3 regions of the Bacillus tequilensis genome follow, and region 3 is predicted to be linked to each of the others. Evidence: predicted binding sites of a transcription regulator. Region 3 holds the regulator's gene; each other region holds the start of a gene.
What was found. The regulator LexA, encoded in region 3, represses DNA repair genes until DNA is damaged. The targets are predictions, from matches to a motif close to CGAACATATGTTCG.
Positions count from the first base shown of each region.

Region 1: dinB (damage-inducible protein DinB) is a predicted target of LexA. The motif match lies at 1,634-1,647, and genes of this name have one in related genera.
Region 2: ruvA (Holliday junction branch migration protein RuvA) is a predicted target of LexA. The motif match lies at 1,662-1,675, and genes of this name have one in related genera.

Region 1 covers NZ_CP048852.1:581,095-585,310, forward strand. Annotated here, with positions in the region: gene G4P54_RS03085 (amino acid permease) at 1-901, opposite strand, end outside; gene dinB (damage-inducible protein DinB) at 1,081-1,593, opposite strand; gene G4P54_RS03095 (MarR family transcriptional regulator) at 1,757-2,215, shown strand; gene G4P54_RS03100 (MMPL family transporter) at 2,212-4,216, shown strand, end outside.
Region 2 covers NZ_CP048852.1:2,650,369-2,654,584, forward strand. Annotated here, with positions in the region: gene ruvB (Holliday junction branch migration DNA helicase RuvB) at 1-981, opposite strand, end outside; gene ruvA (Holliday junction branch migration protein RuvA) at 992-1,597, opposite strand; gene bofC (sporulation cell-cell signaling protein BofC) at 1,734-2,246, opposite strand; gene G4P54_RS14185 (MFS transporter) at 2,294-3,601, opposite strand; gene iolG (inositol 2-dehydrogenase) at 3,681-4,216, opposite strand, start outside.
Region 3 covers NZ_CP048852.1:1,878,524-1,882,739, forward strand. Annotated here, with positions in the region: gene G4P54_RS10200 (YndM family protein) at 1-59, opposite strand, end outside; gene fosM (FosM family fosfomycin resistance protein) at 271-693, shown strand; gene lexA (transcriptional repressor LexA) at 1,200-1,817, opposite strand; gene yneA (cell division suppressor protein YneA) at 1,966-2,283, shown strand; gene G4P54_RS10220 (YneB family resolvase-like protein) at 2,302-2,955, shown strand; gene G4P54_RS10225 (DUF896 domain-containing protein) at 3,018-3,251, shown strand; gene tkt (transketolase) at 3,420-4,216, shown strand, end outside.

The sequences.
Region 1 (4,216 bases), 1.3 Mb from region 3:
ATGTCAATACCACAAAGTTGATAATGCTTGCCGCCCCGACGATGCCAACGGCGACGAATACTTGTACGAATGGGCTTTCGCTTGGATTGATGACATCCCAAGGATAGATGCTCATAATCACAAGAAGAGCGCCAATATAGAAAAGCAGCACCCGGACAGGGATATTGTTGATCGCCTTAGGGATGACTTTTTCAGGGTTTTCTGTTTCACCGGCCGTAAGTCCGACCAGCTCAATGCCGACAAAGGCGAACACAACCATTTGGAATGAAAGGATAAACCCGTGAATGCCATTCGGGAACATGCCTCCATGGCTCCAGAGATTTGTGAAACTGGAGACCCCTGAGCTTGTGGAAAAACCTTTGAAAATCATCACAAGGCCAATGACGATCAGCGCCAAAATAGCAATGACTTTAATTAAAGCAAACCAAAATTCCAATTCTCCAAAAAGCTTGACGGTTGCCAGGTTCATAATCAGTAAAATAATGAGAGCGATTAAGCCGGGCACCCATTGCGGCACACCCGGGAGCCAATATTGAGTGTAAAGCCCGACGGCTGTCAGATCAGCCATCGCAATGGAAATCCAGCAGAACCAATAGGTCCAGCCGGTGATAAAGGCTGCCATATCACCTAAATAATCTTGTACAAAATCAACAAAGGAGTGATAGTTCAAATTCGATAACAGCAGTTCACCCAGCGATCTCATAATTAAAAAGCAAATGATTCCCGTGATCATATAAGCAAATAAAATCGACGGTCCGGCAAAATGAATCGATTTTCCTGAGCCGAGAAATAAACCCGTCCCAATGGCCCCGCCGATGGCGATGAGCTGGATGTGCCTGTTTTTTAAGCCTCTCTCCAATTTTTGCTGATTTATATTGTCTTTCCTCATGTCATCTGTCACTTTGTTTGTTCCTCCATTGAAAATTGTTTATTTGAGTCAGCAATATGTTTTAATGATTATTATAACACTAAAATTTCTATCTTTTTTACTATACAGGAAATATGAAAAGAAATTTTAATGTGATTTGGACTATGCATCCATAAAAAAGCGGCTCCATTTAGGAGCCGCTTTCTTTTATGCTAATTTTGTTTTTTTATATACAGGTAGAGCCCGTAATCTGTCGGAGCGGATGCGTATCCTGCCTGCCGCAGCATTGCCGCGATATTGCCGCGGTGGTATGTCCCATGATTGACAACGTGGGGAACCAGCTCGGAAACAGCCGTCTTCATGATTCCGCCTGAGGGGTTTTGAATGTGGAGAGGTTTATTAAGCTGTTCTTTTTGCTGTAAAAATAATGTATATCGCTCGGATAACTTCAGAAACAGGTCTTCCATTTCCTCCATTTCTTTTGCCTCTGTCTGCTCTTTAAGCTGTTCAGCTAACGCCAAAGCATCGTTCATGTTTTTGCCGGAAAACACTTCAATCCAGCCGAGATCAGAAAGATACACATGAGACAGCACATGGGAGATCGACGGAAACACACTTTGCATGTCTTGGCGGTACACCTCTTTTGGCAGCTCTTTTAATCGGTTGAATATTTGCTGATTGGCCCACACGTTATATTCATACAGTTTTAATAAAAAATCTGACATGTTCATTTTCCCCTTTCGCGTTGATAACTCCTATTATAAACGAACAAACGTTCCGGTTGGATTCGAAAATAAAATATATTGACAGACATAGTTTAGGGGAATAAACTAATTACCATTGATCATAAAGTTTAGAGGGATAAACTACAATGAGGAGGGGAAGATGTTGAATGAACAAAAGCTATGTCAGGCGATAAACCTGTTTGTGGAAGTATTGCTTGAAGGGACAGAATTTGTGCATCGTGAAATCAATCAGGATGTCTTCAAGCATATCTCAAAGGAACAAGCAGACCTGCTGAAAATCTTAAAAGTCAAAGGCCCAGCCTCTCCCGGCAGTCTGGCCATGTATCAAAATGTACATAAGAGCGCGATTTCTAACAGACTGAAAAAGCTGATCGATAAGGGTTTTGTTGAATGGGATGACTGTCCGGTGAAAAGTGATAAGCGCTCTAAGCTGATTAACATCACAGCCAGCGGTGAACACATCATGGAAGAGTTAGATGCAGCCATCTTTAACGCTCTTAAGGAGCTGATCGATGATATAGACGAGGAACATTTGAATTCCATTATAGAGATATTCACCATTCTCAAAAGCAAATTTAAAGGAGGAGATTCTGCAGAATGAGAGCCATCATCAAATTCAAATGGGCAATTGCAGCCGTTATATTGGCACTTACCGTCGTATTGAGTTTATTTTCTCCGAACTTGACGGAGCTGGCCAATCAAAAGGGGCAGGCCCAGCTTCCCGCTGATGCTGTTTCAGAAAGAGCAAACGCCATTTTAAAACAAGCAGGAGAAGACAATCATTCGATCAGTGTAGTCTTTCCTTTAAACCACGCTTTAAAGAAAGAAACAGAGGACCAGCTCCGCGCCATGATCGATAAAATCAAAAAGATCGACGGTGTGGAAGAGGTCACGTCTCCTCTGACAGCGGAAAAAGAAGTCAAAGACCAATTGATATCAAAAGACAAGAAAACCGTCCTCATTCCTGTTACGATCACAGGTTCCGATAAAAAAGCGGAAAAAATCGCGGATGACATTTATAAAATCGTCCCTGATGATTTGACAGCGTATATTACGGGAGCTTCTCTCATCAATCAGGATTTCGCCCACAGCTCGGAGGAAGGGCTTAAGAAAACGGAAGTGATCACAGTCTGCCTGATCATCGGTTTACTGCTGATCGTGTTCCGATCTGTTGTGACGCCTTTTATCCCGATTGTTGTTGTCGGTTTCTCGTATCTGATCAGTCAATCCATACTGGGCATCCTTGTGTACAATGTTGATTTTCCAATCTCGACGTTTACCCAAACCTTCTTAGTCGCCATCCTGTTCGGTATCGGAACAGATTACTGCATTCTGCTTCTGACCCGATTCCGTGAAGAATTGGCAAACGGTCATGACAAAAAAGAAGCGGCGCTTATCGCCTACCGTACAGGAGGAAAAACCTTATTTATCAGCGGATTTGCGGTATTGATCGGATTTTCCGCCTTAGGATTTGCGAAGTTTGCGATTTTCCAATCCGCAGTGGGAGTCGCAGTTGGTGTCGGAATTCTAATGATCATCCTCTACACATTGCTGCCATTATTTATGGTGACACTTGGGGAAAAATTATTCTGGCCTTCTAAGAAAGTGCTGTCGCACAGTGACAATAAGTTATGGGCGTTTCTCGGCAGACATTCCGTCGCTCGTCCGTTTCTGTTTATTGTCATCACGGTCATGATCACACTTCCGTTCATCTTGACCTATGATGACCAGATTTCATTCGACTCGACTGCGGAAATCAGCAGCGATTATAAATCCATAAAAGCTCTTGAGGCCATTAAGGATGGATTCGGTGAAGGAAAAGCGTTTCCGATCAATGTTGTCGTGAAAGGAGACAAAGATCTCACAACAGCTGATACAATCCCTTATCTCGGAAACATCAGCAAAGCGATCGAAAAAGTCGATCATGTTGACTCTGTCATGACCATCACGCAGCCGACCGGTGAAAAAATCAAAGATTTATATATTGATAAACAGCTAGGCTCAGTTTCAGACGGACTGGATAAGACGGTGAAAGGAATTGCCGATGTCCAAAGCGGTTTAACAGATATAGAAAATGGATTGAATCAAATGGCGGGGCAAACCGGTTCAGCCTCAAATAGCGGCTCCGGCGGTTCACTTGGCGATGCGGCAGAGGGCTTGGGCAAAATCAATCAGCAGCTGCAGCTCGTGAGCAAACAGGTTTCTCAAACCGGTAATACTGCTCAGACCGCACAGCAGCTTACAGCAATCAGCGGACAGCTAGGCCAGGTTCAAGCCGGACTTGAACAAGCGAACCAGCAGCTCACAGGCCAGCAGGCGCAAGCAGGAACCTTGTCAGAAAGCCTGAAGAAGCTTGCCGGTGGCGTAAAGAGCGCAAATGATGGCCTGACAAAAGTCTCTGACGGCATGACAGCTTCCAGTGACGTGTTAGAGGACATGAGCAAAAGCCCAACCGTAAGGGATACAGGCATATTCCTTCCTGACCAAGTTATGAAGGACAAAGACTTCAAGAAGGCCATTGACCAATATTCCTTTGCACACGGAAAAGGCGTGCAATTAAGCGTCGTCCTGGATTCCAATCCTTATTCAGAACAAGCCATTG
Region 2 (4,216 bases), 770 kb from region 3:
TTGGAAATGATGGTAAACGGCCGGTGTCACGATCCTTCCCCGCGGCGTTCTTTGGATAAAACCGATTTGCAGAAGATATGGTTCGTATACGTCCTCAATCGTATGCGGTTCCTCGCCGATCGTGGCTGAAATGGTATCAAGACCAACCGGGCCGCCGTTAAATTTTTCGATCATGCCCATCAGCAGCTTGTGATCAATATGATCCAAACCGAGACGGTCAACTTGAAGCCGCTCCAGCGCATCCTGCGAAATCTCTTCCGTAATCCGGCTGTCACCCAGCACCTGAGCGAAATCACGAACCCTTCTCAGCAGGCGGTTCGCTACGCGGGGCGTCCCTCTCGATCTCCTCGCGATTTCGAGAGCAGACGGCTGATCAATCTCAACCTCGAATACGTCAGCCGTTCTTGTAACAATATCCGCCAGCTCTTCTTGCGTATAGTACTCAAGGCGAGACATTACGCCGAATCTGTCTCTTAGCGGTGCCGTCAAAAGCCCTATCCTCGTTGTGGCGCCGACCAGCGTAAAAGGCGGAAGATCGAGCCTGACAGAGCGGGCGGAGGGGCCTTTGCCAATGACAATATCGAGACAAAAGTCTTCCATCGCCGGGTAAAGCACCTCTTCAATCGATCTGTGAAGCCTATGTATTTCATCAATAAATAATACATCTCCCGGCTCCAGCGCCGTTAATATGGCAGCCAAGTCACCAGGTCGTTCAATCGCAGGTCCTGATGTCGTCCGCAATTCCACTCCCATTTCATTGGCAACGATGGAAGCGAGAGTCGTTTTTCCGAGTCCGGGCGGCCCGTACAGAAGAACATGATCCAGCGTCTCCTGCCTCATTTTTGCTGCATCGATAAACACGCGCAAATTTTCTTTCACCTTATGCTGCCCGATATACTGGGCCAGATTTTGCGGTCTCAGGCTTTGCTCTATCACTGATTCATGGTTGTCTGCTTCACTAGAGACGAGCCGTTCATCCATGAACATCACCTTACTTCAATAGTTTTTGTAATGCTTTTTTTACATATTGGTCTGTTGTCAGCCCAATGTCCTCTTTTAAGTGAGGAAGCACCTTTTTGATTTCTTTTTCAGCATATCCGAGAACCCTGAGGGCCTCCAGCGCTTCTTCGAGAGCCGTTTCCGCTGTTTGCTTTTCAAGCCTTTCTTCATGATTAAACAGATTTTCAATCATTTCAGGCACAACATCGGCAAGCTTTCCTTTTAAATCAAGGATAATCTGGCGAGCGGTTTTCTTTCCTACACCAGGAAACTTGACCAAAAAGGCTTCATCCTCATTTTCAATCGCTTGGATAACCGCTCCCGGATCCCCTGAGCCCAAAATGGCGAGTGCACCTTTTGGACCGATTCCTGTCACGTTTAACAGCTTTGTAAAGAGCGCTTTCTCCTCTCTTGTTGAAAAACCGTAGAGTGAAAAAGCATCCTCTCTGATATGATGGTACGTAAAAATCGTTTCTTGGCTTCTCTCCTTATATATAAACGGATTCGGCGTGAAAACCTGATAGCCGATGCCGCCGTTCTCTATCACAATATATTGGGGAGATACATAATCAATCGTCCCTTTAACAAATTCGATCACGCAAATTCACCTCTTTGACTGTTCTTCATTGTACCATAAAAACAGTCAAAGTCTTATAGAAAAGTTAACATACGTTCGCTTCTCTCATTCTTACACGAAAAAAAAGACATGAATACATGTCTTCAATCAGCAGACGTTACCCGCTGTATGTCTTCATATGTTCTATGACATCCTCAAACTCCGCTTTTGTCCGAAATGGAATGCCTTTCAGAAGATTTTTTTGCATATGGCTTTCCAGCCTTTCTAAATCAATTTGAAAAAAAGACTGAATCGGTTCGGAAGCTGACTCAGGCCGGCCATGAAAAGTGGAAATCACTCCATTATCCGATACACCGATATACCCGTTCACCTTGCTGAGCGGAGAAATATCATCCATTTGTTTCCGGAAGAGCACATAGCCCTTTTTTTGTTCAACAAGCGTCCAGCCGGCATAAGCTGCCCAAAAATCATCCATAGAAAGCACTTTTTCATCCTTATGCTCAATGCTGACATCGCCGTCCAAATACACTTTCTCAAGCTGCACATGCACCTGCAGCGGTTCATAGTGCTCCACTTCCGCCCCAAGTGCGCTGGGCGGAGCACCTATTAGACATGCTGCGGCTGAACAAAGAATGCCCAGGAAAAGATACGCCGTGCTAAATCGTTTCACCCTCTACACCTCTTTGCACACGTTTATGACTAGTTTGACCAAAGAGGCTACTGCTTAACCGTTTTCTCGAAATTTGTTTGTATATTTTCCCTGACAAGCCGTTCCTCCTTATATACATCGGCGCTTTGCTCTGAAACCGTCAAAAATTGCGTCAGAAAAGCACTGAAAAAATACAATGCTGCAAAAATCCAAATCACACCGCCTGCACCGAGCGGCCCAATGAAAAGACTTACGATGCCCGGCGCAATAAACGCACATAAACCAGATCCAAGGTTCAACACTGACATGGCAGCGCCCTTATTATCAGGGGCAAGCGTTGGCAAAAGCGCGCTTAATGGCACGTAACCGGCCAATGCCGCGCCGTAGCAGCAGGCGATAATCATCAGGACCCAATACTGATGCCCGATCAACTGAGGCGTGTAATAAAGCGCCAGCGTGAAAATGCCGCACCCGACACCGCCAAACCACATCACGGTATTGCGCCAGCCAAGTTTATCTCCGACTGCACCGAAAATGATATTAAACACGATATTCACAAAAAACAGCGTCCCCCATATTTGCAGCCATTCTGACACAGAATATCCGTAATGCGCTAAATAAGTCGGGAGAAAGATGGCAAACCCAAATTGTCCTATGGCATTAATCGTCTTGACCACTCCGCCGACACCGACTTTAGGGTTTTCAAACATAATTGTAAATGCCTTGGACAGTTCTTTCCATTTTGGCTGATCTTGTTTTTTTACAGGTGTAAATTTATCTTTGTTAATAAATAGAGCGAGGAATCCGCCTGCCGCTACAAACAGCAAAGCGCTCCAAAGTGTATTGATTTCTCCAAATGCCGGGACCGCATAGCTGGAATAGAACGGCCCGAGCACATTAAGGCCGCACGTAAACATAAACCAGAACCAGCCGACGGCTTTTCCGAGAATTTTTTGAGAGGTGCTGTATGACACCCATACGAGAAACGAGTATGCAAACAGCGGATATCCCAAGCCTCTAAGCGCATAGCTGCCTAAAAGAGCCGGATAAGACATATGAGGAATCGCCCAGCCGATAAATGCGGCCGAACCGAGGATGAAGGCAAGTAAGCCGACGGTCATCGTTTTTCTCGGGCCCCATGTTTGAACAAACGTGCCCGAAAGCCAAGCCGAGATGGTGACAGCAATGCCGTACATGGTAAACAATGATGCGGATTGCTGCATGCTGAGACCATGATCTACGAGAAAAGGAGACAGCCAGCCTTGTTCAAGTCCGTCTCCAACCATAAAGATGACAACGCCAATGTAGCCCCAAACCATGTGAGAAGGAATTCCGATTTTGTTCAACACATTTCCCTTAGCATGAGCTGTATTCATGTTCTCCACCGCCTACTTTTTTTCTAAAGTATCAACGGAGATTCTATACCCAAGCCTAGCGAATTATAATCCTGTTTGGTCAAAAAGCGATTTTTTCAGTATGCTCAATACTGACAGGCATGCCAAAAGCAAGCGACTGCTGCGCCGCTCTGGCGATCCGTTCCGCCTGAATACCGTCATTGCCCGTGCAGGCAGTTTCCTGGTTTGTTGCGATCGCTTCTGCAAAACGAAGAATTTCCTCTTCATACGCATCCTTATAACGTTCAAGGAAGAAGAAATGCGGTTTATCTTTCAGAACAAAATCAGCGGTTGATACTTCGACTGTCGTCGGCCTGCTGTTGTCCGCCGCTGCCGAACCTTTCGTCCCGAAAACCTCGACCCGCTGGTCATATCCGTACACAGCTTGGCGGCTGTTGTCAATGACAGCCATGGCACCGTTTTCAAAAGTCAGTGTAATGACAGCTGTATCAATATCACCCAGTTCCGCAAAAGTAGGATTCACCAGAGCCGCCCCTTTTGCAAACACTTCCTTTACTTCGCTTCCCATAATATACCTGGCCATATCAAAATCATGGATTGACATATCCATAAACAAGCCGCCTGAAGTACGGACAT
Region 3 (4,216 bases):
ACATATAAAAGAGCAAGTGTGAAAGCAATCTTTGAAGCGAGAGCAATGATATGTTTCATTTGACCACCTAAATTGTATTTTTGAGGAAAACCGTTGGCAGTAAACAAATTATAACCATAAGTAGGATTGAATCCATAAAGGACATCGCTGTTACAGTCATTATTTTGAACAATCCAATTTTGTTTATACTTGTATTTTTGCTGGCTGCACGAAACTTTTTTGAAAAAAAGCCGTACATAAGGATGATCAGCTTTCAAGGGGGAATGATTTGTGAAGATAAAAGGGATCAATCACTTGTTATTTTCAGTTTCTCAGCTGGATACATCGATTGATTTTTATCAAAACGTGTTTGATGTCAAGCTTCTGGTAAAGGGTAGAACGACAGCGTATTTTGATTTAAATGGCATCTGGCTTGCGCTTAATGAAGAACCTGATATTCCGAGAAATGACATCAAGGCGTCCTATACCCATATTGCTTTTACTATTCAGGATGATGAGTTTGAGGAAATGTCAGAAAAATTAAAAAGGCTTCATGTCAATATTCTGCCTGGCAGGGAACGAGATGATCGTGATTGCAAATCGATTTATTTTACCGACCCTGACGGCCATAAATTTGAATTTCATACCGGGACCCTTCAAGACAGGCTCCGTTATTATAAACAGGAAAAAACGCATATGGATTTTTATGAATGAGCAAAGTTATAGCATGATCCTTCACGCGTATTAACGATTTTATGATGTCATTTAGAATAAAGTCTGGAACTAAAATCAAAGCACTGACGGGTGCTAAAGTGAAAATATTGACGTCTGTTAAGCTTTCAATGATAAAGGAGAGTGAGCTTTTTTCAGAGTGGAATAAACTAACTATACTATGTACTAAATTTTCATTACAATAGAATTTTCACGCTCCTTAAATCAACTTTAAGCCTAAACATTCCACGCCCTAAAAGAATGAAACGTTTTTAAGAAGATGTCGTCTAATTATTTAAACAGATAGCATTCTGATAAAAGTTTCCTAAAGGAAAGAAATTTTCTTGACTTCAACAATTGTTTGGTGGATAATTATGGTGTAAACATGATGTTCTTTTTCCTCCTATTCAGGCTCGCTCTTAAAAATCAGGGCAAGTCTGCTTTTTTGAACAATAAACCCCCTCTCCGTAAAGGAAGAGGGGGTTATTTCATAATAATAGATCAGTAGGTTAATGGACCGTTCTGAAAACGCCAATCACCTTGCCTAGAATGCTGACATTTTGCAAAATGATAGGTTCCATCGTTGGGTTTTCTGGCTGTAAACGAATGTGGGTATCCTCTTTATAGAAACGTTTTACCGTAGCTTCATCATCTTCTGTCATCGCAACTACTATTTCCCCGTTGTTAGCAGTATTTTGCTGTTTAACGATGACATAATCCTTATCGAGAATACCGGCGTCAATCATACTGTCTCCCATAATCTCCAGCATAAACACATGCTCGTCCGGGGGAACCATACGGTCAGGGAGCGGAAAATATTCTTCGATATTTTCTACTGCTGTAATAGGAGAACCCGCAGTGACTTTCCCGATGACCGGTACATTAACGACCTGGCTTTGCGGAATGTCTACTTCTTCATCAAGTATTTCTATTGCTCTGGGTTTTGTCGGATCCCGTCTGATCAGCCCTTTTGTTTCCAAACGGGCCAAATGGCCGTGGACAGTTGAACTGGACGCAAGCCCGACAGCCTCTCCGATTTCTCTCACGGAAGGCGGATATCCTTTTGATTTAACCTCTGCTTTAATAAAACTGAGGATATCAAGTTGCCTTTTTGATAGCTTCGTCATTTTTCGCACCTCAAAACGTCGATTTTAAGAAGATTATAGCATGATTTTCCTTTCAGTACAAACATAGGTTCGAAAAAATAATTGACAGAAACGTTTGTTCGTATATACTGAAACTATAAAAAGCGAACAAACATTCCTGTCGGAGGTTATGATCATGAATAAAGAATCTATTATTTTTGTCGGTCTGTTCACAGTGATTTTGAGCGCGGTTATCCTATTGCTGTCATATACAAGCAGCGGCCAGGAGCTTAATCAGTATGTTAAAATAGAAGTCCAGCAGGGCGACACACTTTGGTCAATTGCTGATCAGGTAGCAGATACAAAAAAGATAAACAAAAGTGATTTTATTGAATGGATAGCTGATAAAAATCATCTTCAGACGTCTGATATCCAGCCGGGAGATGAGTTAGTAATTCCGTTGGAAAAGAAACATCAGGATGCATATGAATTGGCAACTGTAAGATAGAGAGGAAAGATAGAATAAATGAAAGCACTCATTTATGCCCGCGTAAGTACAAATAAAGAACAGCAGGAAACATCATTAAAGCGGCAGGAGGAGGAGCTTACGGCCATTGCAGAGGAGAACGGAATGGAAGTGGTCAAAGTGATTTCTGAAAAAGCCAGCGGATATGAGATGGATCGGGATGGTGTATTTGAACTGCTTGATGAGATCAAGAATGCTGGAATTGATGTTATTTTGGTTCAGGATGAGACAAGGCTCGGGCGGGGAAACGCAAAAATCGCACTGCTTCATTGTATTTACAGAGAGGGTGTGAAAGTTTATACAACGGCTCACAGAGGTGAACTGGAGTTATCGGAGGCTGACTCGATGGTGCTGGAGATCGTCAGCATTGTGGAAGAGTATCAGCGGAAAATTCACAACATGAAAATCAAGCGGGGAATGAAACGGGCAGTGAAAAACGGTTTTAAACCGCAAAAAAACCTAAAAAACCAACATGAAAACAGTGGAAAAGAAAGAATTGAAGTTCCCATTTCAGAGATCGTCCGCCTCAGAGCGAATAAACTGACGTTTGCAGAAATCGCGGCTACGCTAAGAGGATTTGGCTACGATGTCTCTAAAGCGACAGTCCATCGGCGGTTTCAGGAATACATAGAGAATGAAGAGACAGCACAGTGAATCAGTTGTAAAACTCGGTTTGATCTAGTACTATATAGACAAAATGCATAAAGGAGTTTAACATGATTTCAAACGCAAAAATTGCCAGAATTAATGAACTTGCTGCCAAAGCCAAAGTTGGCGTTATAACAGATGAAGAAAAAGCCGAACAGCAGCAGCTCCGTCAAGAGTACCTGAAAGGTTTTCGTTCTTCTATGAAAAACACGTTAAAGAGTGTGAAAATCATTGACCCGGAAGGCAATGATGTAACACCGGAAAAGCTAAAAAGAGAAAAAAGAAATAATAAACTTAACTAATATAAGAGGAATACGGCAATATCGTATTCCTCTTTTGTATATACTATAAGCAAATCTCTCATGTGACAAGATTCAACAAGTTTCTCTCAAATTTAAGCTGAAACAGTTGAGAAAAAGTCGTCAGACATTTATGATGTAAGGGTACAACACATAAGGAAGGGGATTTTTATGGATACAATTGAAAAAAAATCAGTTGCTACCATTCGCACACTGTCAATAGACGCTATTGAAAAAGCAAACTCTGGTCACCCTGGGATGCCAATGGGGACCGCTCCTATGGCATACACGCTGTGGACAAAATTTATGAACGTAAGTCCGGCAAACCCTGGCTGGTTTAACCGTGATCGTTTTGTTTTATCCGCCGGACACGGATCAGCACTTTTATACAGCATGCTTCATTTAAGCGGGTTTGATCTTAGTATTGAAGATCTTAAGGGATTCCGCCAGTGGGGCAGCAAAACACCTGGACATCCGGAATTCGGACATACTGCCGGTGTAGATGCAACAACAGGTCCGCTCGGCCAAGGGATTGCTATGGCGGTCGGTATGGCTATTGCTGAACGCCATTTAGCGGAAACTTACAACCGCGATTCATTTAACGTAGTCGATCATTATACATACAGCATTTGCGGTGATGGTGACTTAATGGAAGGGATTTCTTCTGAAGCCGCTTCACTTGCAGGCCATCTCCAGCTTGGACGTCTGATCGTTTTATACGATTCTAATGACATCTCACTCGACGGAGATCTCGACCGTTCATTCTCTGAAAACGTAAAACAGCGCTTTGAAGCAATGAACTGGGAAGTTCTCTATGTTGAGGATGGAAACAACATTAAAGAATTAACAGCGGCAATCGAAAAAGCACGCCAAAATGAAAAGAAACCTACATTAATTGAAGTGAAAACGACAATTGGATTCGGATCACCTAACCGTGCCGGTACATCCGGTGTTCACGGCGCGCCGCT